DNA from 3 places in the Streptomyces sp. NPDC001220 genome. Region 3 is predicted to be linked to each of the others. Evidence: riboswitches for the same ligand, from Rfam matches in the RefSeq annotation. Region 3 holds a riboswitch; each other region holds the start of a gene.
The links. A riboswitch is a leader RNA that binds a small molecule or an ion and turns the genes downstream of it on or off. The one in region 3 is predicted to bind cyclic di-AMP.
Positions count from the first base shown of each region.

Region 1: linked by a shared signal. The riboswitch ahead of ACWDGI_RS00930 (transglycosylase SLT domain-containing protein) and the one ahead of ACWDGI_RS37655 (M23 family metallopeptidase) in region 3 are both predicted to bind cyclic di-AMP.
Region 2: linked by a shared signal. The riboswitch ahead of ACWDGI_RS33590 (transglycosylase family protein) and the one ahead of ACWDGI_RS37655 (M23 family metallopeptidase) in region 3 are both predicted to bind cyclic di-AMP.

Region 1 is NZ_JBSFJE010000001.1:188,257-198,163, forward strand. It holds gene ACWDGI_RS00920 (hypothetical protein) at 1-138, opposite strand, end outside; gene ACWDGI_RS00925 (HAD family hydrolase) at 283-1,089, shown strand; gene ACWDGI_RS00930 (transglycosylase SLT domain-containing protein) at 1,099-1,587, opposite strand; cyclic di-AMP (ydaO/yuaA leader) riboswitch at 1,591-1,788, opposite strand; gene ACWDGI_RS00935 (hypothetical protein) at 2,225-2,416, shown strand; gene ACWDGI_RS00940 (polyprenyl synthetase family protein) at 3,438-4,445, shown strand; gene ACWDGI_RS00945 (CHRD domain-containing protein) at 4,615-5,583, shown strand; gene ACWDGI_RS00950 (LolA family protein) at 5,843-7,081, shown strand; gene ACWDGI_RS00955 (ABC transporter ATP-binding protein) at 7,136-8,158, shown strand; gene ACWDGI_RS00960 (ABC transporter permease) at 8,145-9,047, shown strand; gene ACWDGI_RS00965 (flavodoxin family protein) at 9,037-9,642, opposite strand; gene ACWDGI_RS00970 (tetratricopeptide repeat protein) at 9,864-9,907, shown strand, end outside.
Region 2 is NZ_JBSFJE010000016.1:148,464-158,370, forward strand. It holds gene ACWDGI_RS33570 (nucleoside triphosphate pyrophosphohydrolase) at 1-55, shown strand, start outside; gene ACWDGI_RS33575 (hypothetical protein) at 545-1,954, shown strand; gene ACWDGI_RS33580 (cytochrome P450) at 1,957-3,432, shown strand; gene ACWDGI_RS33585 (transglycosylase family protein) at 3,643-4,659, shown strand; cyclic di-AMP (ydaO/yuaA leader) riboswitch at 4,859-5,030, shown strand; gene ACWDGI_RS33590 (transglycosylase family protein) at 5,034-5,735, shown strand; gene eno (phosphopyruvate hydratase) at 6,176-7,462, shown strand; gene ACWDGI_RS33600 (FtsB family cell division protein) at 7,583-8,059, shown strand; gene ACWDGI_RS33605 (DUF501 domain-containing protein) at 8,089-8,607, shown strand; gene ACWDGI_RS33610 (Ppx/GppA phosphatase family protein) at 8,711-9,652, shown strand.
Region 3 is NZ_JBSFJE010000021.1:41,966-51,872, reverse strand. It holds gene ACWDGI_RS37680 (citrate synthase/methylcitrate synthase) at 1-755, shown strand, start outside; gene ACWDGI_RS37675 (CobW family GTP-binding protein) at 906-1,979, shown strand; gene ACWDGI_RS37670 (DNA gyrase/topoisomerase IV subunit A) at 1,976-4,432, opposite strand; gene ACWDGI_RS37665 (M16 family metallopeptidase) at 4,717-6,120, shown strand; gene ACWDGI_RS37660 (M16 family metallopeptidase) at 6,117-7,505, shown strand; cyclic di-AMP (ydaO/yuaA leader) riboswitch at 7,752-7,915, shown strand; gene ACWDGI_RS37655 (M23 family metallopeptidase) at 7,928-8,683, shown strand; gene ACWDGI_RS37650 (GntR family transcriptional regulator) at 8,894-9,589, shown strand; gene ACWDGI_RS37645 (HPr family phosphocarrier protein) at 9,902-9,907, opposite strand, start outside.

The DNA of each region.
Region 1 (9,907 bases), on a different contig from region 3:
GTCGTCCTCCTCGACCCGCCAGATGCGAAACGACAGCGCGTAGATCTCCGGCCGCGACTCCCGCGGAAACCGCTCCAGCGCCCCGGTCGCCGCCTCCAGCAGATGTGCCCGGAAGTCCTCCGGCCCGTCCGTCACCACGCCCGCCCCCGTCCGATCGGTGCCTCGATCCACCGCCAACGTAACGCGCCCCACTGACAACGCCCCATCACCGGGACGGCGGGCGCCACTTGAGGCCGAAACGCACAGTGAGTCTCAGGGGCGTGCTGTCCGTATTCTCTGATCATGGTCGCACCCACCCCGTACGCACTGATCGCCACCGACCTGGACGGCACGCTGCTGCGCGCCGACGACACCCTCTCGGAACGGTCGCTCGCCGCGCTCGCGCGGGCCGGCCGGGCCGGCGCCCGGCATCTCGTGGTGACCGGCCGCCCCGCGCCGAGAGTGCGCCCCCTCTTGGACGACCTCGGCTGCACGGGACTCGCGGTCTGCGGCCAGGGCGCCCAGGTGTACGACGCCGGCGCGGAGCGGCTGCTGTGGTCGGTCACCCTGGAACGGGAGCTGGCGGAGACCGCCCTCGGCAAGATCGAGGCCGAGGTCGGGCAGGTGTACGCGGCGGTCGACCAGGACGGCGTGGACGGGCTCACGCTCATCGAGCCGGGCTATCGGATGCCCCACCCCACGCTGCCCGCGCTGCGCGTCGACCGGCGCGACGACCTGTGGTGCGCTCCCATCAGCAAGGTGCTGCTGCGCCACCACACCCTGTCCGATGACGAGCTGGCGGCGACCGCGCGCGCGGTGGTGGGGTCGCTGGCGACGGTCACCATGTCGGGGCCGGGGACCGTCGAGCTCCAGCCGTGCGGGGTGACCAAGGCGACCGGGCTGGCGCTGGCCGCCGGCCATCTGGGGCTGGGCCCCGAACAGGCCGTCGCCTTCGGTGACATGCCCAACGACATCCCCATGTTCGACTGGGCGTCCTACGGGGTGGCCATGGCCAACGCCCATCCCGAACTCAAGGCGGTGGCCGACGAGATCACCTTGTCGAACGAGGACGACGGCATCGCCGTCGTCCTCGAGAGACTCTTCGGCTGACGGCGCCGGTCAGTACGCGCCGTGCACGTTGTCCATCGAGCCGTACCGCGCGGCGGCGTAGTTGCAGGCGGCGGTGATGTTCGCGACCGGGTCGTAGATGTCGAACGACGTCCCGTCCACGTGGTAGGTCTTGAACGTCGGGTCGATCACCTGGAGCAGGCCCTTGGACGGGATGCCGGCGGCCGCGTTGGAGTCCCAGAGGTTGATGGCCTGCGGGTTGCCGGAGGACTCACGCATCACGTTGCGGTAGATGCCGTTGTAGCTGCCCGGAATGTGCTTCTCGGCCATGATCGCGAGCGACTCGCGGATCCAGCCGTCGAGGTTGTTCGGGTACCCGGCGAGCGTCGTGGAGGCCGTCGAGCCGGTGGAAGTGGCGGCGGAGGCGGCGGTCGCCCCGATGAGCGGCAGGGCGAGAACGGCGGCGCCGGTACCGAGGACGGCGAGCGTGCGGGCGATGCGGTTACGGCGGGGACGGGGGTGCTGAACGGCAGCAGACATCTCGTGGTTCCTCTCCGTCGCCTGCGGGGTGAGCTGTCGGGTTCGGGCCCGGGGAGTGCCCGGCCGCACCGCCCTGAGGCGAGGCGACTTCACCCCTAGCCGTTCCGGTACGACGTCGGTCGGTGACGTCGGTCGCCCGGTCCGGCGACTTACCTGGTTCCCCCGCTCCTGCCGTGCGAATGGACTCGTCGATGGGTCACGACGGGCGGTGGCAGGATTCGGCGTCCGCCCGGCGAGCCGGAACGTATGCCGGAGCACATGTCCGGAACAAGTACCTGATTCACACAACACACCGATTGACCTTGATCTGCGTCGTATGGGGCACTTGATCCTTTGCGACTGCCAAGCCTCAACTCGCCCCTGGGGGAAGGGGAGAAAGGGTCGCCTTACCGCCCCTGTGGCACTCAGGGCCACGTGACCTACTTCACGAAACGGCAATTACGGCGAATCGGACAAGAGGGATGCGCGGAATCCGTTTTTCCAGCCGTTGACGGAAAAGCTCTCCGCGGCCATTCGTGCGAATTGCCCCGATTGGGGCGAGTGGAGTGGCGCGCGTCACAGGTAATTCCGCGGATTGTCCGAATTGCGTTATTGGAGGGAATTCCGGCTCGGCGTGGGTGCATAGACGGGCCTGACCGTGCGCGGGGCGACGGCGGGTCCGTTCACCCAGCTCACCCAGCTCACCCGGCTCACCCGGCTCACCCGGCTCATCTCGCTCATCTGGTTCATCCGGTCGCGTACGCCTCCGTTCTCGCCCTCCCGTGAACTCCGTACGGCCCGGGTACGCGCGCGGGTGCGTGTGGGCCGGGGCACGCGCGCGTCCCGCTGATCGGGCGTCGCGCGAAGGCCGACACTCGGCGGCTCTGTCCGCCCGGGTGGCTCGAAGGCGGCCGGTCGGCCCAACGCCTCGGAGTGCGCCAGGAGTTCGAACGCGACGGCTGTGCATGATTCCGGTCACGTCGCGGGCGGGGTCGGCGGGCTCGCCGACCCGGCTGCGGCAGGCGGCCGTTCACGCGCGCGTGTCCTCCGTGAGGGCGGAACCTCCGCCGTGCCGTGCGTCGTTGTCATGGCGGCCGTCCGTGGCTGGCGGGCGCCGGCGACCGCCTCGAGCGGCTGGGGTACGAGAGTCGCCGTCCGGAGGGAGATGGAGCTGTCCCGGGGGCACCGACCGCGGGAGACGCCGACTGCGCCGACGCCTCCGTCGCGCCGGGGGCGTGCCGTCGGCCGGCCGGCGGTCGCGGGTGCGCCCGGACCGTCGGCCGGGGGATGTCCGCGGCTCAAGTGGAGGACGGTGGTGCCGGTGGGGAAGGTGTTCGAGGGAACGTCCGTGAGCGGACTCGTCCCTCCATGGCGGCCACGCGCGCGTGGGGCGACGTCAGGGCCGAGAAGGGGATACGGAGGACCTCGTGCGTGATCTCGTAAGGGGCGGACGTACGGGTGCGGATCTGGACGGAGTGCTCCCGTCGGCTTTGGCGGACAGCGGAGGGGGTACCTCCGGGCAGGTGACGTCGGCCGGAGAAGGGGTGACCGTCCGTGGCCGGAGACCTGCCGGGCGGTCCGGCGCCGGAGCCGGCGGCGTCGCTGGTCCGGGGCGAGGTTCGCGCTCCGGTCCGGGACACGGCTTGCGCCCCGGTTCGGGACAAGCGTCGGTACTTCCTGTTAAGTCATTGGATGTCAGGTCGTATCGGCTGATCAAAAACATACCGGTCGTGATCCGATAGCGCCCGGGGTGTAACGGTGGGCGCCCTCGGTGATCGAAACCTGACCGGATACGCTGACTTGAGTGATGGCAGCGACCTATCGACAAACCGTGTAATCGCCAGTGGACACCAGCAGACAGGAGACCCCTCGTGACCGTCGGGCCGTTCGGGCTGAGCGTGCGGGACCAGGCTCTCGAAGCCGATGTCCAGGCCGGATTGACGGCTGTCGAGGAGGGCTTGCTAGAGGCCACCAAAAGTGAGGTCCCGTTCATCACGGAAGCCGCTCAGCACCTCGTGCGGGCCGGCGGGAAGCGGTTCCGGCCGCTGCTGGTGATGCTGGCGGCGCAGTTCGGTGACCCTTACGCGCCGGGCGTCGTGCCGTCGGCGGTGGTCGTCGAGCTGACCCACCTCGCCACGCTGTACCACGACGACGTCATGGACGAGGCGTCCGTGCGGCGCGGTGTCGACAGCGCCAATACCCGCTGGGGCAACTCGGTCGCCGTCCTCACCGGTGACTTCCTCTTCGCCCGTGCCTCGCAGATCCTCGCCGATCTCGGACCCGAGGCGGTGCGGGTCCAGGCCCTCGCGTTCGAGCGGTTGGTGACAGGCCAGATCCTGGAGACGGCGGGGCCGTCGGACGGGCGGGACCCGGTCGACCACTACCTCGACGTGCTCGGCGGCAAGACCGGCTCGCTGGTGGCGGTCTCCTGCCGCTTCGGCGCGATGATGTCCGGCGCCGACGAGACGGTCGTGGACGTCCTCACCCAGTACGGCGAACGCCTCGGTGTCGCCTTCCAGCTCGCCGACGACGTGCTGGACATCGCCTCCGACTCCCACGAGTCCGGCAAGACCCCGGGGACCGACCTCCGCGAGGGCGTGCCCACGCTTCCGGTGCTGCGGCTGCGGGAGCGGGCGGCGCGGCTGGGCCTGGCCGAGGACATCGCGCTGTGCGAGCTGCTGGACTCCGACCTCACGGACGACGCGCGGCACGCGGAGGCCCTGGCGGCCCTGCGGGCGCACCCGGCGCTGGAGCAGGCGCGCCGGGACACGGTCCGGTACGCGGAGGAGGCCAGGGCCGCCCTGGCCCCGCTGGCGGAATGTGACTCCAAGGTGGCGCTCCTGGAGCTGTGCGACGCGGTGGTGCACCGGGCGGGATAGCCCCCTGGTCGCTCCGTCGACACGATTCCTCAAGGGGGTGAGCCCACGGGCTCGCCCCTGTGTCGTACATCACATTGCTGGACTGAGTCCAATCTAGGATGCGTTCCGTATCTCTTCCCAGAAGCTGACGCAGGGGGCGTCGGCTTGCATAGGGGGAGAAAACGGAATCATGGTCAACAACGTCAAGCGCCGCAAGACCTTCGTCGCCGCCGCCGTCACCGTGACCGCTCTCGGGGGTGCCGCCGTCCCGGCGTCCGCGGCCACCAGTCACGGCTCCACCGCCCACAGCTCCATCGACCGCAGCTCTGTCAGCCACAGCTCCACCGGCTCTGTCGTTCTCGTCGCCGCTCTGCGCGGCGCCAACGAGGTGCCCGTCGCCGGTGGGCCCGCCGTCGGGGACAAGGACGGCGCGGCGCTGGAGTTCATCCAGGTCAAGGGGGACAAGGTGACCGTCGCCGTGACCTGGCGCGGCACCGGCAGGCCGACCGACCTGCACATCCACCAGGGTGCCAAGGGCACCAACGGCGGGGTGAAGATCGACTTCGGGAAGCTGCTGAAGAAGGCCAGGGGTCACAGCGTCACCGGCAGCGTCAAGGTCACCGACAAGGCCCTGCTCAAGCAGCTCACCACCGACCCCGGCGGCTTCTACGCCAACCTGCACACCGCCCAGTTCCCGGGCGGGGCGATTCGCGGCCAGCTGCACGCCGTCACCGCCGTCACCGACCTCAGGGGCGGCGGCCTCCAGGCCTCCGTCGTCACCGGCAAGCAGATCTACGAGTGCAAGGCGGCCGACGGCGGCGGCTACGCCTTCGCCCAGCGTGACGTCAGCGCCAAGCTCGGCGGCGGCATCCGGCACTCCTTCGTCGCCCCCGGCTCCGGCACCCCGCAGTGGGTCGCGCCCGACGGCAGCGCGGTCACCGGAGCGGTCCTGACCAAGACGCCGAACGGCACCGGCAACATCCCCGAGCTGGACCTCAAGGCCACGCAGTCGGGCAAGAAGCACGGCCTGCTCGCGCACACCGGGGAGATCCTGCGCCTGAACACCGTCGGCGGCGTCGCCCCGGCCGGCTCCTGCGCCCCGGGTGCCGTCGTCGGCGTCCCCTACCGGGCGGACTACGTGTTCGTGCAGCAGCACTGAGCGAACGGAGTACGTGACAGAAAGTGACAGGAGGCGCCTTCGCCGCACGACCCCTACGGGTCGGGGGAGGCGCCTCCACCCTTGTGTCATACCGCAGGCGTACACGGAGTTGGCTCCCGGGTCTGACGCTTGAGAGGCCCGGATTTGGTGAGATGGAAACCACGGAAATCACCACCACTCACTGATTCGGGTGAGAATGGCGGCTCAGGGTGGGACACGTGCGAGCACAGCCGCCGCCGACGACGGAGGTAAGGCACACATGGCACCGTACGAAACCGAGGACAGCACGGGGGCCGCGCAGGCCGACGACGAGCTGCGCGCCGAGCGGCGGCGCAAGGCCGCACGATACGTCGTCCCGGTCGCGGTCATGGGAGTGGCCGCGGCCACGATCGGCCTGGTTCCGGCACTCGCCGACTCCGGCGACCCCGACCTGCCGAAGATCACCGCTCAGCAACTCATCGACAAGATCGCCAAGTCGGACGTGCAGCAGCTGTCCGGCACCGTGAAGATCAGCACCGACCTCGGCCTGCCCGACCTCGGCGGTCTGGAGAGCGGCCTGATGTCCGGCGCGGCCCAGGGCGGCGACGGCTCGTCCGCCGACCCGTCGACCAAGCTCACCGAGCTGGCCTCCGGCACCCACACGCTGCGCGTGGCCGCCGACGGACCCGAGAAGCAGAAGGTGTCGCTGCTGGAGAGCGGCGCCGAGTACAGCCTCATCCACAACGGCACCGACGTGTGGGGATACGACAGCAAGTCCAACGAGGTCTACCACTCCACCGCCGCCGACTCCGGCAAGGCCGAGCAGCACGAAACCCCGGCCACGCCCAAGGACTTCGCCGACGAGGTCCTCAAGTCGGTCGACGACACCACGTCGGTGAAGGTCGACGGCACCGCCCAGGTTGCCGGCCGCGACGCCTACCGGCTGGTCATCAAGCCCAAGCAGTCCGGTACGACGGTCGGTGCGATCAGTATCGCGGTGGACGCCAAGACCGGTACCCCGCTGAAGTTCACGCTGACCCCGTCGAGCGGCGGCGCGGCCGTGATCGACGCCGGCTACACCCAGGTCAGCTTCGCCAAGCCGGCCGCCTCGACCTTCGACTTCACCCCGCCCAAGGGTGCCAAGGTCACCGAGGGCGACAGCCTCGACAAGGCGAACAAGGCAGAGAAGGGCGACAAGGGCGACAAGATCACCAAGGCGCCCGGCCAGAGCGCTCCCGAGGAGCTCGGCAAGAACGGCTTCGACGTCCTCGGCAAGGGCTGGAACTCCATAGCCGTCATCGACACCGGCAACAAGGGCGGCCTGCCCAGCGGCTCCGCTTCCGGCGGCGGCGACCTGGGCGGCTTCCTCGGCTCGCTCGGCGACCCGGTCTCCGGCAAGTTCGGCAAGGGCACGGTCTTCTCCACCCGGCTGATCAACGCCCTGATCACGGACAACGGCAAGGTGTACGTCGGCGCGGTGGACAAGGCGGCGCTGGTGAAGGCGGCGAACGCGGGGTAACAAGGGCGGGACGGGTCCCCCGTACCCCTGCCGCACGACGAATCGAGGGAGCCGATGGACCAACCGTCCGCCACGGAGCAGGAGACGGAGGACCAGGGCCAGGACGACCAGGGCCAGGGCGACACGGGCCAGGACGACCCGGCACGCGCGGGTGTCATCGACACCCGCGGCCTCACCAAGCGCTACCGCGGCGGACAGCTCGCCGTGGACGGTCTCGACCTGACCGTCCCGGCGGGCAGTGTCTTCGGCTTCCTCGGTCCGAACGGCTCCGGCAAGACCACCACCATCCGCATGCTGATGGGCCTGATCACGCCCACCTCGGGCACGGCCCGTGTCCTGGGCCGTCCGATGCCGCGCGCCTCCCGTGTCGTACTGCCCCAGGTCGGGGCCCTCATCGAGGGCCCGGCGCTGTACGGCTTCCTCTCCGGCCGCGACAACCTGCTGCGGTACGACGCCGCCGACCCGACGGCCGACCCGCGCACCCGGCGTACCCGCGTCGAGGCCGCGCTGGACCGGGTGGGCCTGACGGCGGCCGCCGCGAAGAAGGCGAAGGCCTACTCGCTCGGCATGAAGCAGCGCCTGGGGCTGGCCGCCGCACTTCTGCAGCCCCGCAGGCTGCTGGTCCTGGACGAGCCGACCAACGGCCTGGACCCGCAGGGCATGCGGGAGATCCGCTCGCTGGTACGGGAGCTGGCCGGGGACGGCACGACCGTCTTCCTCTCCTCCCACCTCCTCGACGAGATCGAGCAGGTCTGCACCCACGCGGCCGTGATGGCGCAGGGCCGGCTGATCACCCAGGGCGCGGTGGCCGACCTGGCGGCCGGGGCGCGCGGCCGGCTCGTGGTGACCACCCCGGACACCGGCGAGGCGGCCCGGGTCCTCAAGGAACAGGGCGTCGCGGACGTCGCCATCACCGAGGACCGGGTCACCGGTGAGCCGCCCGAGCGCGATCTCGCCGAGGTCAACGCGGCGCTCGTCGCGGCGGGCGTGCGGGTACGCGGCTTCACACTCGAACGGGCCTCGCTGGAGGACGCGTTCGTGGCGCTGACCGGGGAGGGATTCGATGTCGCGGGTTGACGCGGCGGTCGTGGACGGAGCGGCCGTACGGCCGAACCCGCTGTGGACCCTCGGCCTGCTCCGCAGCGAGCTGACCGTCACCCTGCGGCGCTGGCGCACCCTCGCGCTGCTCGGAGTACTGGCGGCGGTGCCGGTCCTGATCGGGGTCGCCGTCAAAATCGAGACATCAGGAGACGGCCAGGTCGGCGGGGGCGGAGGCGGCGGGGGCGGGGGTGGCGGCCCGGCGTTCATCGCGCAGATCACCAACAACGGACTGTTCCTGGTGTTCACGGCCCTGGCCGCGACCCTCCCGTTCTTCCTCCCGATGGCCGTCGGGGTGGTGGCCGGGGACGCGGTCGCCGGCGAGGCCAGCGCGGGCACCCTGCGCTATCTGCTGGTCGCCCCGGCCGGCCGCACCCGCCTGCTGCTCACCAAGTACGCGACGACGATGGCCTTCTGCCTGCTGGCCACCTTGGTGGTGGCCGCCTCCGCCCTCGCCGTCGGGGCGGTCCTCTTCCCGCTCGGCGACGTGACCACCATCTCCGGCACCCAGATCTCGTTCACCGAGGGCCTCGGCCGGGCCCTGCTGATCGCCCTGGTGGTGGCGGCCTCCCTGACCGGCATAGCGGCGCTGGGCCTGTTCGTCTCCACGCTGACCAGCAGCGGCATCGCGGCGATGGCGACCACCGTCGGCCTGCTGATCACCGTCCAGATCCTCGACCAGATCCCCCAGCTGCACGCGCTCCAGCCGTACTTCTTCTCCCACTACTGGCTGTCCTTCGCCGACCTGGTGCGCGACCCCGTCTACTGGGACGACCTGATCAGAAACCTGGAGCTGCAGGCCCTGTACGTGGCGGTGTTCGGGTCGGCGGCCTGGGCGCGGTTCACGACGAAGGACATCACGGCGTAGCGGCGGCGGACGTCTCGTCCACCGCGAAGCGGGCCAGGGGCGCCTCGCCGGCGAAGAACTCCTTGGCCCGCGCCAGCGCCTCGGTGTCCTTGAGGACATCCCCGCGCGCGCTGCCGTTGCCGAGCAGCACCCCGCCGAAGCGCATGCCCAGGTAGGCGGCCGAGTTGTGGAGCAGACCGGCGTACGGGTCCGCGACGGACGGCTCGTCGTCCGCCAGCGCGGCCACCCCCCACAGGGTGCGCCCCGCCAGGGTCGCCTTGAAGTCGACACCGGGGGTGCGCAGCCAGCCCGACCAGTAGTCCAGGTAGCGCTTGGTGAGACCGGACACCGAGTACCAGTACACCGGCGAGGCGATCACGATGTCGGTCGCGGCGAGCGTGGCGTCGAGCAGCAGACCGGCGTTGGCGTGCGAGGGCGCCCGGACGTGGTCGGCGTCGCGTCGCAGATCCACGAAGTCCGGCAGGGGATGGTCGGCCAGGCTGATCCACCGCTGCTCGACGTCCTCGGGCAGCTGTTCGGCAGCTCGGCGGGCGAGGAGTTCGGTGTTGCCGTCGGGACGGGAACTGCCCAGCACGAACAGGAAGCGGCGAGTCACGAGATCCCCCAGGTGAGCGGCGTGCGGCGAATAAAGGTGCCTGCATCTTATGCGCATGCATTCAGTTTCGCCAGGGGTGCCGCCGCCGGGCCGGGCACCGGATGGCCCCCTTCCTGATGCGAGGCTGTGACGTCGCGGTGACGCGTGGGCCGAGGGGAGCGGCCAGACTTGACCGTACGCACGGGTACGACCGGACGGTGACGCCGGGGGAATGAGGGCCGATGTCCCGACTCAGCCGCGAGACGAAGCGGGAAGCTCAGCAGAC
Region 2 (9,907 bases), on a different contig from region 3:
GGCGGCCCGGGCGTACCGGGACGCGGTACGGGTTGCGGAAGGGGTGGATGCGTAGGGACTGCCCTGAGGATCAGCCACGGGTACCGTTGCACGTACGGGTGGGCTTCGATGCGTGGGGGCGTACGTGGAGCAGGAGTTGGACTGGCTGGTGGCGGCTCTCCTGCGATTGCCCCAGGAGAAGCGGAAGATCCACTTTCGCGGATATGGCAGCCCCGACTCGTTGCGCAGCCACCTGCGGTACCTGCGTGAGAACAACCCCGACATCTACGCCGACTTCCTCGTGCTGGCACGGTCGGCGCCGGGGACGGGACGGGCGCCGACACCGGGACCGGCGCCGAGGCCCAAGCAGACAGGGACGCCTGCGGCGGCTCCGGCACCGCGGACCGGAAGAGCACCGGCTCCGGCTCCGGCGCCTGCGTCGACACCGAGACCGGCTCCGGTGCCCGCGTCGACACCGAGACCGGCACGGGCGCCCGCGTCGGCAGCGGGAACGACACCGGGAACGACACCGGGAGCGTCGGCTCCCGCCGTCCTGGGGGACCACGTGGACTTCCGGGACGGCACCTTCCACGAACCGGTGGTCGGCGTCCAGTACAACCACTACGGCAGCGTGTCGGCCCCCGTCGAGTGGCGCCCCGTGGACGATGTCGACCCGGTGGAGCTGGGGGTGCGACCGACTCGGCGGGTCCCGGGCGAGCCGGACGTGCCGCCGTACGTGCCCCGCGACTGTGACGCGGTGCTGCGCGAGGAGTTGGCGCACGGCGGGCTGGTCCTGGTCCTCGGCGAGCCGTACGTGGGCAAGTCCTACACCGCGTGGAACGCGTTGCGCTCGCTCGCGGCACGGCGCTACGCCGTGTACGCCCCCGATCCCCGCGAGGAACTGCGGAGGCTGCCCGCCGCGGTGCGGGGCAGAACGGGAGGGCACGTCGTCTGGCTGGACGACGTGACCGAGCACCTCGGATCCGGCGGGCTGGAGCGGCGCCTGCTGGGACGTCTCACCAGTCTCGGTGTGGTCGTGCTGGGCACGATGGCTCCGGAGGAGTACTACCGGAGGCGCTTCGGCACCACGCCCGGTGAGAGCGCGCTGGCCACGGCGCGCACGGTCACGGTGGATCGGGAATGGAGCGAGGGGGAACTGCAGCGGCTGGCGCACACCGAGGACCCGCGTGCCTATCCGGCGTACATGTGGAGTGGAAAGGAGGGGGCCGCCTCGTACTTCGCCATCGGGCACGTGCTGTTCGACGAATGGCAGCGGGACGGCACCCGGACGGACCATCCACGTGGACAGACCCTCGTCAGGGCGGCCGTCGACCTCGCGCGCTGTGGTGTGACGGAGGCCGTGCCGGCCGGTCTGCTGCGGGAGGTCGAGGCGTGTTACGCCGAGCCCACGGAGAACGGACCGGAGCGGTTCGAGGACGCGTTGGCCTGGGCGACGACGCCGAAGTCCGGAGGGTCGAGCCTGCTCGTGGCGGGGGAGCGGAACGGCACCTGGCGGGCGTACGGGGCGCTGGTCGCGGAGGCTCTGCGGTCAGGAGGCCTGCCGCCTGTGCCGGACGACGTGTGGTGGGTCCTGCTGGACGACGCGAGGGTCGACCGCGCGGCCGTCATGGACGCCGCCCAGGCCGCGATGCGTCATCGGGTCGAGGCGGGCGACGTTGCCGTCATGCGCCGGTTCGCCGTGCTGTCCGAGGGAGAGAAACAGCAGGAGTGGTACCGGATGGCGGTCGGCCACGGTGACCGTCTCGCCGCCCTCCGGCTGGCGGAGATCCTGCTGGAGCGCGACGACGAGCAAGCGGCGATCCCCTACCTGGAGAGGGCCGCGGAGGGTGGGCTCGCGGAGGCCGCCCTCCAGCTCTCCGAGATCTACCAAAGGCGGGCCTGGGAGTGGGCGCGCGTCGCCGTCAAGATCGACCATGGCCGGCTCGAGGGCCCTCCGGCGCCGGATACCGTCTAGAGGTGACCGACCAGCCCGCCCCCGACGGCACCCCAGTCCCCGACGGCACCACCGCTCCTGAGGGCACCACCGCTCCTGGCGGCACCACCGCTCCCCACAGGACCGGCGCTCCTGGCGGCACCACCGCTCCTCACGGGACCGGCGCTCCTGACGGCACCACCGCTCCCCACAGGACCGGCGCTCCTGGCGGCAGCGGCGGCGCCGACGGCACCGCCACCCCTGACGGCACCACCGTCCCGGAACTCTTCAGCTGGGAGTTCGCCGCCGATCCGTACCCCGCCTACGCCTGGCTCCGGGAGCATGCGCCCGTGCACCGGACCCGGCTCCCCAGCGGGGTCGAGGCATGGCTGGTCACCCGCTACGCCGACGCCAGGCAGGCCCTCGCCGACCCCCGGCTGTCCAAGAACCCGGCGCACCACGACGAGCCCGCGCACGCCAGGGGGAAGACCGGGATCCCCGGTGAGCGCAAGGCCGAGCTGATGACGCACCTGCTGAACATCGACCCGCCGGACCACACCCGGCTGCGCCGGCTGGTCAGCAAGGCGTTCACGCCGCGCCGGGTGGCCGAGTTCGCGCCCCGCGTGCAGGAGCTGACCGACCGGCTCATCGACGGGTTCGCGGACCGGGGCGAGGCCGACCTCATCCACGAGTTCGCCTTCCCGCTGCCCATCTACGCCATCTGCGACCTGCTGGGCGTCCCGCGAGAGGACCAGGACGACTTCCGGGACTGGGCCGGCATGATGATCCGGCACGGCGGAGGGCCGCGGGGCGGGGTCGCCCGGTCCGTGAAGAAGATGCGCGGATATCTGGCCGAGCTGATCCACCGGAAGCGGGAGGCGCTGTCCGCCGAGCCGGCCCCCGGCGAGGACCTCATCTCCGGGCTCATCCGCGCCTCCGACCACGGCGAGCACCTCACCGAGAACGAGGCCGCCGCCATGGCCTTCATCCTGCTGTTCGCCGGCTTCGAGACGACGGTCAACCTCATCGGGAACGGCACGTACGCCCTGCTCACCCACCCGGAACAACGCCGCCGCCTGCAGGACTCCCTGGCCGCCGGCGAGCGCGGACTGCTGGAGACCGGGGTGGAGGAACTCCTGCGCTACGACGGGCCGGTGGAGCTCGCGACCTGGCGGTTCGCCACCGAGCCGCTCGGCATCGGCGGGCAGCGCATCGCCGCCGGCGACCCGGTCCTCGTCGTACTCGCCGCCGCGGACCGGGACCCGGAGCGGTTCGCCGAGCCGGACACGCTCGACCTGGCACGGCGGGACAACCAGCACCTCGGGTACGGCCACGGCATCCACTACTGCCTCGGCGCCCCGCTCGCCCGCCTGGAAGGGCAGAGCGCGCTCGCGACCCTGCTCACCCGCCTCCCGGACCTGCGACTCGCGGCGCCGGAGAGCGAGTTGCGCTGGCGCGGCGGCCTCATCATGCGCGGACTGCGCACGCTCCCCGTGAAGTTCACCCCCGACGGCCGATGAGCCCCACAGGCGCCCACCTGGCCCCCGGTCGGCCCCTCACCAGGCCCTCCACCCGCAAAGATGACCAGCGTTCAACTCTGTGATCTTCACGTGATCTACGCGGCATTAACTTGTGACAAGTGATCGTCTGCCTATACGTTCACCCATCAAGTGCGGCGCCCCGGCGGGACCCGTCGCGCCGGTCACCGCTGTCGCTCGAAAGGTTTCCGCATGCTCTCCGGGAACGGTCGTCACCGTCGCCCCCGTCAGGCTCCGGCTCTCCTCGTCGCGGCCGGCGTGACCGGCTCGGCCATCGCCATCCCGCTCCTGGGTGCGGCGAGCGCCAACGCGGCCGACGGCAACACCTGGGACAGGGTGGCCGAGTGCGAGAGCGGCGGCTCCTGGAGCATGGACGCCGGCACCGGCTACTACGGCGGCCTGCAGATGTCCCAGGACGACTGGGACGAGTACGGCGGCCAGGAGTACGCCGCCACGCCGGACCAGGCGAGCCGCTCGCAGCAGATCTCCGTCGCCGAGAAGATCCTCGCGGACCAGGGCACCAAGCCCTGGCGGACCTGCGCCCTGATCGCCGGGCTCTCCTCGGACGACGCCTCGGTGAACGTCGACACCGGCCTCGGCGGATCGGACGACTCGTCCGGCTCCTCCGACTCGTCCTCCGGGCTGTCGGATTCATCCTCTTCATCTGGTTCTTCGGATTCATCCGGTTCATCGGATTCCGGCTCGTCCGACTCCTCGTCGGATTCCTCGGGCGCCACGGACTCCGGCTCCGCCACCCCGTCCCCGAGTGCGAGTGACGACTCCGGCAAGGGCACCCCTGCCGACTCCACGAAGGCGGACAAGTCGGGATCCAAGGGGTCCAACGCCTCGAAGGCGAGCGAGAATCCCGTCGTGCTCGAAGCCGATGACTCGGACAATTCGTGGCAGACGGGCAGTTCCTGGGATCTGGTCGACACGGGGGCCGTCGGTAGCGGCGGCAAGCATCGCGGCGGCTCGGCGGACGAAAGCGTGACAAACGGTCAGAGTGTGACTTCTTCCGGCCGTCACGCCTCCCGGGACGCCGGCACCTACACCGTCCGGGACGGCGACACCCTCGCCTCCATCGCCGACTCCCTTGGCCTCGACGGCGGATGGCATGCGCTCTATGTCGCGAACAAGGCGGACATCGGTGCCGACCCGAACGACATCGCTCCCGGTCAGACCCTGAAACTCGGCAGCGAAACGGACTAAAAGTAGCGGGAGTTGGACCTTCCGACCGCCCTACTTCGAAGTTAAATGTCCGGTTTGGTGAAAGTGTGGGATGAGTCTCAGAAGCCCTGATCATCTTTGAAATTCACCTGATCGCCTGTTTACGGTCAAGGCCGCTCGTCACCACGAGCCCCGGCCGTCGCAACGCCGAGTCCTGCCAGCGGCTGCCCGGGAACAGTCGTCGCGTCAAGCGCCGTAGGCAGGAGCGGGGGACCCAAGGTAAGTGCCGGGACCGGTAGTTGAGACTGCCGTGTCCGGCTCGGGGTGAAGCCGCGCACCGTGAGGTGTGCGGCCGGGCAACTCAACCGGCCCGAACCCGACAGCTCACCTCGCAGGCGTCGGTGAGGGGATCCTTCATGCTGTTTTCCGGCAAGGGCAAGCACCGCCGTCCGTCCAGGGCCACCCGCGCCGCCGCGCTCGCCGGCGTCACCGGTGTCGCCATCGCCGCTCCGCTGATGGCCTCCGGCACCGCCTCCGCCGCCACCGCCTCCGAGTGGGACACCGTCGCCCAGTGCGAGTCCGGCGGCAACTGGGCCATCAACACCGGCAACGGCTACTACGGCGGTCTGCAGTTCTCCTCCTCCACCTGGGCCGCGTACGGCGGCACGCAGTACGCCGCGCAGGCCAACCAGGCCACCAAGGCGCAGCAGATCGAGATCGCCGAGAAGGTCCTCGCCGCGCAGGGCAAGGGCGCCTGGCCGGTCTGCGGTACGGGCCTGTCCGGTGCCGCCTACACCGGCGGCGGCACCAGCTCCTCCTCCTCCTCGTCTTCCTCCTCCAGCTCGGCGAACAGCGGCACGAGCAGCCGTACGACCGACACCCAGGCCGCCTCCCGCTCCGCCGAGCGTCCGGCCGCCAAGAAGACCGTCACCACCCCGACCGGGAAGAAGGTCAAGAAGGGCGACGGCGAGTACAAGGTCGTCAAGGGCGACACGCTCAGCTCCATCGCCGAGAAGCACAAGGTCAAGGGCGGCTGGCAGACGCTGTTCAAGCTGAACAAGGACATCGTCGACGACGCCGACTTCATCTACCCGGGCCAGCAGCTGCACCTGAAGTAAGGCGCCCGACGTAATACGAGGGCGCCAGCTGAATCACAGCGCCCGCACAGCCGTGGTCCCCATAGTGGAGACCGCGTGAGGGTCACCCCCGTCCCCCACGAGCCCCCGCCCCGGTGCGTTCTCCCCCGTACGCACCGGGGCGGGGTTTCTCTTTGCCACCCTCGCGCGGTCCTCGCCGTCCTCGCGGCGCGGTCCTCGCCGTCCCTCGCGCCGTCCTCGCGATCCCCCCCGCGGTCTTCCTCTTGACCCGCTCTTCTTCCGTTCTTCATCGGACCCCCCTTTGTTCCGCACATGAACAATGAGTACCGTCTGTGTGTCCACGGGCCGGTCGGTCGGCCGATTGTCGGGCCCGGGGCGGTTAGGCTCTAGTCGCAAGGCTGAGCAAGGGCCGACAAGGCCCGCGTGCGCCCGCACAACCAGCGTCACATCCCAAGAAGGAGATGCTCGTGCCGTCCATCGACGTCGTCGTAGCCCGGGAAATCCTGGACTCCCGAGGCAACCCCACGGTCGAGGTCGAGGTCGGCCTCGACGACGGCAGCACGGGTCGTGCCGCCGTCCCGTCCGGCGCCTCCACCGGCGCCTTCGAGGCCATCGAGCTCCGTGACGGCGACCCCAACCGCTACCTCGGCAAGGGTGTCGAGAAGGCCGTCCTCGCCGTGATCGAGCAGATCGGCCCGGAGCTGGTCGGCTACGACGCCACCGAGCAGCGCCTGATCGACCAGGCGATGTTCGACCTGGACGCCACCGACAACAAGGGTTCGCTCGGCGCCAACGCCATCCTCGGCGTCTCCCTCGCCGTCGCCCACGCCGCCTCCGAGGCCAGCGACCTGCCGCTGTTCCGCTACCTGGGCGGCCCCAACGCGCACCTGCTGCCGGTGCCGATGATGAACATCCTCAACGGCGGCTCGCACGCGGACTCCAACGTGGACATCCAGGAGTTCATGATCGCCCCGATCGGCGCGGAGTCCTTCTCCGAGGCGCTGCGCTGGGGTGCCGAGGTCTACCACACCCTGAAGAAGGTCCTGAAGAGCAAGGGCCTGTCCACCGGCCTCGGCGACGAGGGCGGCTTCGCCCCGAACCTGGAGTCCAACCGCGCCGCGCTCGACCTCATCCTCGAGGCCGTCAAGCAGGCCGGCTACGTCCCGGGCGAGCAGATCGCGCTCGCGCTCGACGTCGCCGCGTCCGAGTTCTACAAGGACGGCAAGTACGAGTTCGAGGGCAAGTCCCGCTCGGCCGCCGAGATGACCGAGTACTACGAGGAGCTCGTCGCCTCCTACCCGCTGGTCTCCATCGAGGACCCGCTGTTCGAGGACGACTGGGCCGGCTGGAAGGTCCTCACCGACAAGCTCGGTGACAAGGTCCAGATCGTCGGTGACGACCTCTTCGTCACCAACCCGGAGCGCCTGGCCCGCGGCATCGAGGACGGCGCCGCCAACGCCCTGCTCGTCAAGGTGAACCAGATCGGCTCGCTCACCGAGACCCTGGACGCCGTCGAGCTGGCCCAGCGCAACGGCTTCAAGTGCATGATGTCCCACCGCTCCGGCGAGACCGAGGACGTCACCATCGCCGACCTCGCCGTCGCCACCAACTGCGGCCAGATCAAGACCGGCGCCCCGGCCCGCTCCGAGCGCGTCGCCAAGTACAACCAGCTGCTGCGCATCGAGGAGATCCTCGACGACGCCGCGGTGTACGCCGGCCGCAGCGCGTTCCCGCGCTTCAAGGGCTGACCCGTCAGGGGTCGCTGACCCGTTGTTAAGGGTCAAGGCTGCGCCAGTCGTACGTACGTCCCCGTACCGGTCCCGTACCGTGTGCGGGGACGTACGCGCGTGTGAACGGGAGGCGGGGACATGGCCGTGAAGGACCGGGACCGGTTCTCCACCGCGACCAGGCTGAAGCTGCTCGGCGAGCAGACGGCGGCCCGGGTCTACCGCTCCCAGACCAAGCGGCAGGCCCGCCGCTCCCGGCTGACCGGCCGCGCCGCGCTGCTCGCGATCGTGCTGTGCACGATGATCGTGGCGCTCGCCTATCCGATGCGGCAGTACGTCTCCCAGCGAGCCGAGATCGCCGACCAGGAACGCCAGCAGGAGCAGGCCCGGCAGCGGGTCGAGCAGCTGCGGGACGTCAAGGCCCGGTGGCAGGACGACGCGTACGCCGAGCAGCAGATCCGGCAGCGGCTGCACTACGTGATGCCGGGGGAGACGGGGTACATCGTGATCGACCCCGCCGCCGCCAGGCAGGCGCACGCCTACCTCGGGGCGGCCGACCGCCCCTGGTACGCGAACGTCTGGGACGGCGTCGACAAGTCCGACGCGTCCGACCAGTGAACCGACAGAAAGCCACACAGAACACAGTCATGCAAACGCCTCCGCCCTCCACCCCGCGCACCGAGCCGACCGACGCCGACGTCGAGGCCTTCAAGCAGCAGCTCGGGCGGCCGCCGCGCGGGCTGCGGGCGATCGCGCACCGGTGCCCCTGCGGGCAGCCGGACGTCGTGGAGACCGCGCCCCGGCTGCCGGACGGCACGCCGTTCCCGACGCTGTACTACCTCACGTGCCCCAAGGCCGCGTCCGCCATCGGCACCCTGGAGGCCAACGGCGTGATGAAGGAGATGACGGCGCGGCTGGAGAGCGATCCGGAGCTGGCGGCGGCGTACCGGGCCGCGCACGAGGACTACATCCGGCGCCGGGACGAGATCGAGGAGCTGACGGGGTTCCCGAGCGCCGGCGGGATGCCGGACCGGGTGAAGTGCCTCCACGTGCTGGTGGCGCACTCGCTGGCGGCGGGGCCGGGCGTGAACCCGCTCGGCGACGAGGCGATCGCCATGCTGCCCGAGTGGTGGGCCAAGGGCGCCTGCGTGGTCACCGGCGAGTGACGGCCCCCAGGAGGCCCCGCTTCCCCGGCCCCGAGACCTTCGCCCACCCACCAGCCGACTCGGTCCGTCACCAGGTCACGTACAGAGTGAGGAACACCCAGCCATGACCCGCGTCGCCGCCATCGATTGCGGTACCAACTCCATCCGGCTGCTCGTCGCCGACGCCGACCCGGAGACCGGGGAGCTCGTCGACCTGGACCGGCGGATGGTGATCGTGCGGCTCGGGCAGGGGGTCGACCGGACCGGGCGGCTCGCTCCGGAGGCGCTGGAGCGGACCTTCGCCGCCTGCCGGGAGTACGCGGCCGTCATCAAGGAGTACGGGGCGCAGCGGCTGCGGTTCGTGGCCACCTCGGCCTCCCGGGACGCCGAGAACCGGGACGAGTTCGTGCGCGGGGTGCTGGACATCCTCGGCGTCGAGCCGGAGGTCATCAGCGGTGACCAGGAGGCCGAGTTCTCCTTCACGGGTGCGACGAAGGAGCTGACGGGCCGCGACGACCTCACCAAGCCCTTCCTCGTCGTGGACATCGGCGGCGGCTCCACCGAGTTCGTCGTCGGGGACGAGCGGGTGCGGGCCGCGCGCTCCGTGGACGTCGGCTGTGTGCGGATGACCGAGCGGCACCTGGTGCACGGGGGACAGGTCAGCGACCCGCCGGCCGAGACGGAGATCGCCGCCATGCGGGCCGACATCGAGCGCGCCCTCGACCTCGCGGAGCAGACCGTGCCGCTGCGTGAGGCGCACACCCTGGTCGGCCTGGCCGGGTCGGTCACCACCCTCTCCGCCATCCACCAGGACCTGCCGGAGTACGACTCCGCCGCCATCCACCACTCCCGCATCCCCTACGCCCGGGTGCGGGAGATCACCGAGCGGCTGCTGGACTCCAGCCACGCCGAGCGCGCCGCGATCCCCTCCATGCACCCCGGGCGCGTCGACGTCATCGGCGCCGGCGCCCTCGTACTGCTGTCGATCATGGAGCGGGTGGGCGCGGCGGAGGTCGTGGTGAGCGAGCACGACATCCTGGACGGCATCGCCTGGTCCGTCGCCTGACCCTCCCGGCCGGCCTCTCCGGCCCCCCTCACCGGCCCTCTCCGGACGCCCTGCCCGACCCTCCCGACCCCCTCGGATGAGCGTGCGGGGTGCCGGGTGAGCGTCCCGGACGGCCCGTGACACGCCGTGCCACGACACCCCCTCGGGAAACTTCGTGAAGTTCTTCACAAGGAATTCGGTGCAGGTGGGGGGTCCAAGGGGGCCCGTTGGCCCGTTCGGGGGCTCAACAGCCCCGAGCGCGTGCTCAGGAGAGCG
Region 3 (9,907 bases):
TCGCCGCCTGTGCGGCCGTACCGACCCTGCTCACCGCGCTGTACCGGCTCGGACGGGGACTCGACCCGGTGGAGCCACGCGATGACCTGTCGTACGCGGCCAACTACCTGTACATGTTGACGGGTTCGGAACCGGATCCCCGGCGGGCGCGTGCGGTCGAGCAATACTTGATCTCAACCATTGATCACGGATTCAATGCGTCAACGTTCACGGCGCGCGTCATCGCGTCGACCGGCGCGGACGTCGCGGCCTCTCTCGTGGGAGCGGTCGGTGCGCTGTCCGGGCCCCTGCACGGGGGCGCGCCCAGCCGGGCGCTGGACACCCTGGACGCGATCGGCACGCCGGACCGGATCGACCCGTGGATCCGGGAACGGGTCCTGGCCGGCGACCGCGTGATGGGCTTCGGGCATGCGATCTACCGTACGGAGGACCCGCGTTCGCGCATGCTGCGCGAGATCGCGCAGGACTTCGGGGGCCCCCGGGTCGCGTTCGCCGTCGAGGTCGAGCGCCATGTGGAGCGCATCCTCGCCGAACTGAAGCCCGGCCGCGAACTCCACACCAACGTCGAGTTCTACGCGGGCGTCGTCATGGAACTGTGCGGCCTGCCCCGCGAGATGTTCACCCCCACGTTCGCGGCGGCCCGCGCGGTCGGCTGGAGCGCCAACATCCTGGAACAGGCGGCCGACTCGAAGATCATCCGACCGGTGGCACGGTATGTGGGGCCGGCACCGAAGGTGGCGGCCGCGGCTCGGTAGGCCTCTGCGGCTCGGTAGGCCTCTGCGGCGATCGTCACGAACCGTGGCTTCTCGCCCGGCACGTCCGCGGCGACGGGCGCGGTCCTTGGCGGCAGGTCGTTTCCTATCCTGGACCGATCACGTCCGCGCCGGTACGAAAGAGGCCCCCCGTTGGAGCACCGCCCCAGCCCCCAGCAGATCCCGGTCGTCGTGCTTGCCGGATTCCTGGGCTCCGGGAAGACCACGCTCCTCAATCATCTGCTGCACCGCAGCGGAGGCAGCCGGATCGGGGCGATCGTCAACGACTTCGGGGCCATCGAGATCGACGCGATGGCCGTGGCCGGCGCCCTCGGCGACTCCACCGTCTCGCTCGGCAACGGCTGCCTGTGCTGCGCCGTCGACGCGAGCGAACTGGACCGGTACCTGGAGCGGCTCGCCGACCCGGCCACCGGTATCGACGTGATCGTCATCGAGGCGAGCGGTCTCGCCGAGCCCCAGGAACTCGTCCGGATGCTGCTCGCCAGCGAGCACCCCGGCATCGTCTACGGCGGCCTCGTCGAGGTCGTCGACGCCGCCGAGTTCGACGGCACGCGCGCGAAGCACCCCGAGATCGACCGGCACCTCGCCCTCGCCGACCTTGTCGTCGTCAACAAGCTCGACCGGGCCGAGCGGGGCGGCGAGCGGGTCCTGGGGCTCGTGCGGTCGCTCTGCGACCAGGGGGCCGCCGTCGTCCCGGCCACCTACGGCCGTATCGACCCCGAGTTCCTCTTCGACTGCCGGCCGGGCGAGGAGCGCATCGGGCAGTTGTCCTTCGACGATCTGCACGAGCATCCAGAAGGCGATGAGCACGCGGGACACCTGCACACCCGTTACGACAGCCTGTCCTTCGTCTCCGGCCGGCCCCTCGATCCCCGTCGGCTCATGGCCTTCCTCGACAGCCGGCCCGAGGGGCTGTACCGGATCAAGGGGTACGTCGACTTCGGGCCGTACGACACCGGGAACCGGTACGCCGTGCATGCCGTGGGGCGGTTCCTGCGGTTCTACCCGGAGCCCTGGGGACGGGACGAGGAGCGGCTGACCCAGCTCGTGCTCATCGGCTCCGGCATCGACGTGCCCGCCCTGCGCAAGGAACTGGACGCCTGCACGAACGACGCCCCACACGCCGACGAGCACGGCATGTGGGGCGTCCTGCGCTATGTACAGGGCCTGGAGGAAGGCCCTGAGGAGGAGGGGTACGGGGCCTAGACCGGGCCCGCCACCACCGACACCGTCTTCGGCAGCGACACACCCGAGCCGTCCCGACGCGGGTCGGCCTCCGGGAGCTCGGCCGGCGTGCCGTTCTTCTGGGCGGCCTTCGCCGGCACCGGCCCCGCCCAGGCGAAGGCCAGGCAGTCCTCGCCCTTCAGGAACCGCTGGCAGCGCACCCCGCCGGTGGCGCGGCCCTTGCGCGGGTACTGGTCGAACGGGGTGAGCTTGGCCGTCGTCTGCACCGAGTCGTCGAGGGTGCCGCGCGAACCGGCCACTGTGAAGACCACCGCGTCGGCCGCCGGGTCCACCGCCGTGAAGGAGATGACCTTCGCGCCCTCCGTGAGCTTGACGCCCGCCATACCGCCCGCCGGCCGGCCCTGCGGGCGCACCTGGGAGGCCTGGTAGCGCAGCAGCTGCGCGTCGTCCGTGATGAACACCAGGTCCTCCTCGCCGGTGCGCAGCTCCATCCCGCCGACGATCCGGTCACCCTCCTTGAGGGTGATGACCTCCAACTCGTCCTTGTTGGACGGGTAGTCGGGGACCACACGCTTGACCACGCCCTGCTCGGTGCCGAGGGCGAGACCGGGCGACGACTCGTCCAGCGTGGTCAGACAGACCACCGACTCGCCGTCCTCCAGGGAGAGGAACTCGGACAGCGGCGCGCCGCCCGCAAGGGTCGGGGCGGTCGCCGTCTCCGGGAGCTGCGGCAGGTCGACCACGTTGATACGGAGCAGACGGCCGGACGAGGTGACCGCGCCGACCTCGCCGCGGGCGGTCGCCGGGACCGCCGAGACGATCACGTCGTGCTTGGCCCGCTTGCCGTCGGCGTCCTCCGGGAACGGCTCGCCGTTCGTCGTGCGCGCCAGCAGGCCGGTCGAGGAGAGCAGCACCCGGCACGGGTCGTCGGCCACCTGGAGCGGCACCACGGACGCCGGGGCGCCCGAGGCCTCCAGCAGGACCGTGCGCCGCTCGGTGCCGAACTTCTTGGCCACCGCGGCCAGTTCGGCCGAGACCAGCTTGCGCAGCTCCGCGTCCGACTCCAGGATCCGGGTCAGCTCGGCGATCTCCGCGGTGAGCTTCTCCTTCTCCGCCTCCAGCTCGATGCGGTCGTACTTGGTCAGGCGCCGCAGGGGGGTGTCCAGGATGTACTGCGTCTGGATCTCCGACAGCGAGAAGCGCTCCATCAGGCGCTGCTTGGCCTCCGCGCTGTTCTCACTGGAGCGGATCAGCCGGATGACCTCGTCGATGTCGACCAGGGCCGTGAGCAGGCCCTCGACCAGGTGGAGGCGGTCGCGGCGCTTGGTGCGGCGGAACTCGCTGCGACGCCGGACCACGTTGAAGCGGTGGTCGAGGTAGACCTCGAGCAGTTCCTTCAGGCCCAGGGTGAGCGGCTGGCCGTCCACCAGGGCGACGTTGTTGATGCCGAAGGACTCCTCCATCGGCGTCAGCTTGTAGAGCTGCTCCAGGACCGCCTCGGGCACGAAGCCGTTCTTGATCTCGACGACCAGACGGAGCCCGTGCTCGCGGTCGGTGAGGTCCTTGACGTCGGCGATGCCCTGCAGCTTCTTGGAGTTGACCAGGTCCTTGATCTTGGCGATGACCTTCTCGGGGCCGACCGTGAAGGGCAGTTCGGTGATGACCAGCCCCTTGCGGCGGGCGGTGACCGTCTCCACCGCCACCGTGGCGCGGATCTTGAAGGTGCCGCGGCCCGTCTCGTACGCGTCCCGGACGCCCTCCAGGCCGACGATCCGGCCGCCGGTGGGCAGATCGGGGCCCGGGACGTGCTTCATCAGCGTGTCCAGGTCCGCGTTCGGGTACCGGATCAGATGGCGGGCGGCCGCGATCACCTCGCCGAGGTTGTGCGGCGGCATGTTCGTCGCCATGCCGACCGCGATGCCCGACGAGCCGTTGACCAGGAGGTTGGGGAACGCGGCGGGCAGCGCCACCGGCTCCTGCTCCTGGCCGTCGTAGTTCGGCGCGAAGTCGACCGTGTCCTCGTCGATCGACTCGGTCATCAGGCTGGTCGCCTCGGCCATCCGGCACTCGGTGTACCGCATGGCGGCCGGCGGGTCGTCGTTGCCCAGCGAGCCGAAGTTGCCGTGGCCGTCGACCAGCGGGACGCGCATCGAGAACGGCTGGGCCATCCGCACCAGCGCGTCGTAGATCGACGCGTCGCCGTGCGGGTGCAGCTTGCCCATCACTTCGCCGACCACGCGCGCGCACTTCACATAGCCGCGCTCGGGGCGCAGCCCCATCTCGTTCATCTGGTAGACGATCCGGCGGTGCACCGGCTTCAGGCCGTCGCGGGCGTCCGGCAGGGCGCGCGAGTAGATGACCGAGTACGCGTACTCGAGGTAGGAGCCGCGCATCTCGTCCACGACGTCGATGTCGAGGATCCTCTCCTCGTACGAGTCGTCGGGCGGCGGGGTCTTCGTGCTGCGGCGGGCCATCGCTGCCGGCTCCTTGCTCATGCGTGAACGGGATCTGACGCTGACCATTGTGGACCGCGGTACTGACAACCCGGGCCAGGCCCCGGTCTCCGCGGCCCGCCCCGGTGCCGGGAGGCGTTCGGGAGCGAGTCGGACGCAGGCTACGCGATCCGCTGTGGGCGTACGTGGTGCGGGAACTTCGCCCAGTCCCGGCACGCTTGCATACAGTGGCAGGACTGGCAGAAAAACCGCGGTCCGAGACCGCTTCCGCGGGTGACGTGAGTGACGCGAGTGAAGGGACGTACATGCCCATGGGTCACACGACCACGGCCGAGACAGGCTCCGGAGGCCTGACAGCGACCGAGCACCGCTTGGCCAACGGTCTGCGCGTGGTGCTCTCCGAGGACCACCTGACCCCGGTCGCGGCGGTCTGCCTCTGGTACGACGTCGGTTCCCGGCACGAAGTCAAGGGACGTACCGGCCTGGCCCACCTTTTCGAGCACCTGATGTTCCAGGGCTCCGCCCAGGTCAAGGGCAACGGCCACTTCGAGCTCGTCCAGGGCGCCGGCGGCTCGCTCAACGGCACCACCAGCTTCGAGCGCACCAACTACTTCGAGACCATGCCCGCGCACCAGCTGGAGCTCGCCCTCTGGCTGGAGGCCGACCGCATGGGCTCCCTGCTCGCCGCCCTGGACGACGAGTCGATGGAGAACCAGCGGGACGTCGTCAAGAACGAGCGCCGCCAGCGCTACGACAACGTCCCCTACGGCACCGCCTTCGAGAAGCTCACCGCGCTCGCCTACCCGGAGGGCCACCCCTACCACCACACGCCGATCGGCTCGATGGCGGACCTGGACGCGGCCACCCTGGAGGACGCGCGGGCGTTCTTCCGTACGTACTACGCGCCCAACAACGCGGTTCTGTCGGTCGTCGGTGACATCGACCCCCAGCAGACCCTCGCCTGGGTCGAGAAGTACTTCGGCTCCATCCAGGCGCACGACGGCAAGCCCGCCCCGCGCGACGGCTCGCTGCCCGACATCATGGGCGAGCAGCTGCGCGAGGTCGTCGTGGAGGAGGTGCCCGCGCGCGCGTTGATGGCCGCCTACCGGCTCCCGGAGGACGGCTCGCGCGCGTCCGACGCGGCCGACCTGGCCCTCACCGTCCTCGGCGGCGGCGAGTCCTCCCGCCTCTACAACCGCCTCGTACGGCGCGACCGTACGGCCGTCGCCGCCGGCTTCGGCCTGCTGCGCCTGTCCGGTGCGCCCTCCCTGGGCTGGCTGGACGTGAAGACCTCCGGTGACGTCGAGGTACCGGTCATCGAGACCGCCATCGACGAGGAACTCGCCCGGTTCGCCGAGGAGGGCCCCACGCCCGAGGAGATGGAGCGCGCCCAGGCCCAGTTGGAGCGCGAGTGGCTGGACCGGCTGGGGACCGTCGCGGGCCGCGCGGACGAACTGTGCCGGTTCGCCGTCCTGTTCGGTGACCCGCAGCTCGCCCTGACCGCCGTCCAGCGCGTCCTCGCGGTGACCCCGCAGGAGGTCCAGGAGGTCGCCAAGGCCCGGCTGCGGCCGGACAACCGCGCGGTGCTCGTCTACGAGCCCAAGTCCCCGGAGACGGTCCAGGACGCCGACGTACCCGAGGACCCCGAGGCCGAGGCCACGGTCGAGGCCGCCACCGCCGAGCACGACGACGAGGAGACGGCCAAGTGACCGAGCTCGCCACCATGGACTTCCACCCGCAGCCCCAGCCGGGCGACGCCCGGCCCTGGGCCTTCCCGGCCCCCGAGCGCGGCACCCTGGACAACGGGCTCACCGTGCTGCGCTGCCACCGGCCCGGCCAGCAGGTCGTCGCCGTCGAGGTGCTCCTGGACGCGCCCCTGGACGCCGAGCCGGCCGGCCTGGACGGCGTCGCCACGATCATGGCGCGCGCCTTCTCCGAGGGCACCGACAAGCACTCCGCCGAGGAGTACGCCGCCGAGCTGGAGCGGGCCGGCGCCACCCTGGACGCCCACGCCGACCACCCCGGTGTCCGGCTCAGCCTGGAGGTCCCGGCCTCCCGCCTGGCCAAGGGACTCGGGCTGCTCTCCGACGCGCTCAGGGCGCCCGCCTTCGCCGACAGCGAGGTCGAGCGGCTGGTCCGCAACCGCCTCGACGAGATCCCGCACGAGCTGGCCAACCCCAGCCGCCGGGCCGCCAAGCAGCTCTACAAGGAGCTCTTCCCGTCGACCGCGCGGATGTCCCGACCGCGCCAGGGCACCGAGGACACCGTCGAGAAGATCGACGCGGCCGCCGTACGCGCGTTCTACGACCGGCATGTCCGCCCCGCCACCGGCACCGCGGTCGTCGTCGGCGACCTCACCGGCATCGACCTGGACGAACTGCTCGGCGAGACCCTGGGCGCCTGGCGCGGCTCCACCGCCCAGCCCCGGCCGGTGCCCCCGGTCTCCGCCGACGACACCGGCCGTGTCGTCATCGTGGACCGCCCCGGAGCCGTCCAGACGCAGCTGCTCATCGGCCGCATCGGCGCCGACCGGCACGACCGCGTCTGGCCCGCCCAGGTGCTCGGCACCTACTGCCTGGGCGGCACCCTCACCTCCCGCCTGGACCGCGTCCTGCGGGAGGAGAAGGGCTACACCTACGGCGTCCGCGCCTTCGGGCAGGTCCTGCGGTCCGCCCCCGACGGCAGCGGCGCCGCCATGCTCGCCATCAGCGGCTCGGTGGACACCCCGAACACCGGCCCGGCGCTCCAGGACCTGTGGACGGTGCTGCGCACCCTCGCCTCCGGCGGCCTCACGGACGCCGAGCGCGACGTCGCCGTGCAGAACCTGGTGGGCGTGGCGCCGCTCAAGTACGAGACGGCGGCGGCCGTCGCAGGCACCCTGGCCGACCAGGTCGAGCAGCATCTGCCCGACGACTTCCAGGCCACGCTCTACCGGCAACTGGCCGCCACCGGCACCGTGGAGGCCACCGCTGCCGTCGTGAACGCCTTCCCGGTCGACCACCTGGTGACCGTCCTCGTCGGCGACGCGGCGCAGATCAAGGAGCCGGTCGAGGCCCTCGGCATCGGCGAAGTGACGGTCGTCGCCGCCGAGTAGGCGGAGCGGACCGGCCGGCGCGAGCGGCGAAGCAGGGAGCGCGGCCGGACGAGCGGCACGCGCGCGTGCAGCGGCCCTGGTGACCGTCAGGTCACCAGGGCCGCCGAATGTCCGAATTGGGGCGGAGGTTGCCTGTCTGCCCTGTGGGATGCGCGACAAAAACCGTGATCGGTTTGAGCAGGGCGTGGACGTCCTCGTAGGTTCTTCCGGACTGTCCGTCAGGCAGTGCGCCGCGCCCGCGGCACCGGACAGTCATCGCCGAGTCCCCGTACGGCGCGAGCCAGGGGAGCCGGGGACCCATGCAGTCCCTGGGGTGAATCGGGCGCCCGCGCGAGCCGCGAGGGGGCCCGTAGGAGACCTTCCTGCTCCGAACCCGTCAGCTAACCCGGTAGGCGAGAGGGAAGGAAAGGACCAGCCTCTACATGGCGTTCATGTGCGCCTCCGGGAAGCACCGTCGCCCCGGCCGGGTGAAGCGCACCACCGCGCAGGCCGCCGGCATCGCGGCCCTCACCACCACGGGTGTCATCGGCACCGTCTCGGCCGCCCCGGCGCTCGCCGCGGAGAACTCCGTCGAGCAGACCGGCCTCACCCCGGTGATCACGGTCAGCGACTCGGTCGCCGACCAGATCGACGCCCAGGCCGCCGCGCAGACGGCCGCCGCCGAGCGCAAGGCGGCCGAGGAGGCCGCGCGCAAGAAGGCGGCGGAGAAGGCCAAGAAGGAGCGCGAGGCCGAGGCGCGCGCCGCGCGGGCAGCCGAACGCAAGCGCCTCAACGCCTTCGTCGCGCCGATCTCCGACTCGTACGTCTCCACCGGCTACAAGACCGGTGGCTCCCTGTGGTCCTCCGGCGCCCACACCGGCATCGACTTCCACGCCGCCACCGGCACGGTGGTGCACGCGGCCGGCACCGGCACGGTGGTCTCCACCGGCTGGGGCGGGTCCTACGGCAACCAGATCGTCATCAAGATGGCCGACGGCATGTACACCCAGTACGGTCACCTGTCGTCGATCGGCGTCTCGGTGGGCCAGAAGGTCACCCCGGGCCAGCAGATCGGCCTCTCCGGCGCGACCGGCAACGTGACCGGCCCCCACCTCCACTTCGAGGCCCGCACGACCCCGGAGTACGGCTCGGACGTCGACCCGGTCGCCTATCTCCGCAAGCACGGCGTGAACGTCTGACCCGAGCACGGCGACGAACATGTGACGTCACCGGCGAGAGCCCCGAAGCCCCGGCCCCCGAGCCGGGGCTTTCGTCGTTTTCGTGTGCCCGGTGTCCAAAAAATATGCATGGATTCAGGGCCCCCGTCGGAAATTCCGGCTCATTGCAATAGAGTCACGGAACGGACGCCACTCGGCGGCGTTTCACGGGGATTAAGGCGGAGGTCGGACATGCGTATTCCGGCGCACTCGGTATGCACAGCCATCCGGGACGACATCGTCGCGGGTGTCTACGAGCGCGGCAGCCGGCTCACCGAGGAACTCCTGGCCCGTCGCTACGGCGTCTCGCGCGTCCCCGTCCGCGAGGCCCTGCGCACCCTGGAGGCCGAGGGCTTCGTGGTGACGCGCCGGCACGCGGGCGCGTGCGTCGCGGAACCGACCGAGCAGGAGGCCGCCGACCTGCTGGAGATGCGTCTGCTCCTGGAGCCGCTCGGCGCCTCCCGGGCCGCCCAGCGCCGTACCGAGGCCCACCTCAAGGTGCTGCGCGGACTGGTCAGGCTGGGCCAGGAGCGGGCCCGTCGGGGCGGCAGCGAGGACCTGCGCTCCCTGGGCGGCTGGTTCCACGAGACACTCGCCCAGGCCACCGGCAGCCACGCCCTCACCTCGACACTCACCCAGCTGCGGCACAAGATCGCCTGGATGTACGCCGTCGACGCGCCCGCCAACCCCGTGGAGTCCTGGGCCGAGCACGGCGCCATCGTGGACGCGGTGACGCGCGGCGACAGCGAGCGCGCGCGGGCGATCACCGCGCTGCACACCGAGCGGTCAGCGGTCTCCCACCGGCTGCGCTTCTCCGGCGGCACGGACCGGGCCAACGGTGTGAGGACTTCGCAACATCCCGTAAACATGTCGGGCCTGCGGCATTAACACGGGCGCCGTATACAAAGAGGTGTTATTCGGTGGAGCGGTATTTCCGTTGCCCGCTCGCGGGTTCTGCCGCCCTTATTTCGCGCACGCCCGGAATTTCCGATGGCGCGCCTTCGGTGTGCCCGGAGTGGAATTAACTATGCCCGGTGCAAAGTCTGGCTCCCGATAAAGGGCGGTCGTTCATAAAGACCGGCTCCGGGTGACACCACGGCGGGATCTCCGGGATCTCCGGGTGACGGCACGGCGGGAACGACGAGACCGCGCCGCCCCCGGAGGGGTGGCGCGGCCTCGGTCGTGCGGGCGCTGTGGCGCTCAGAC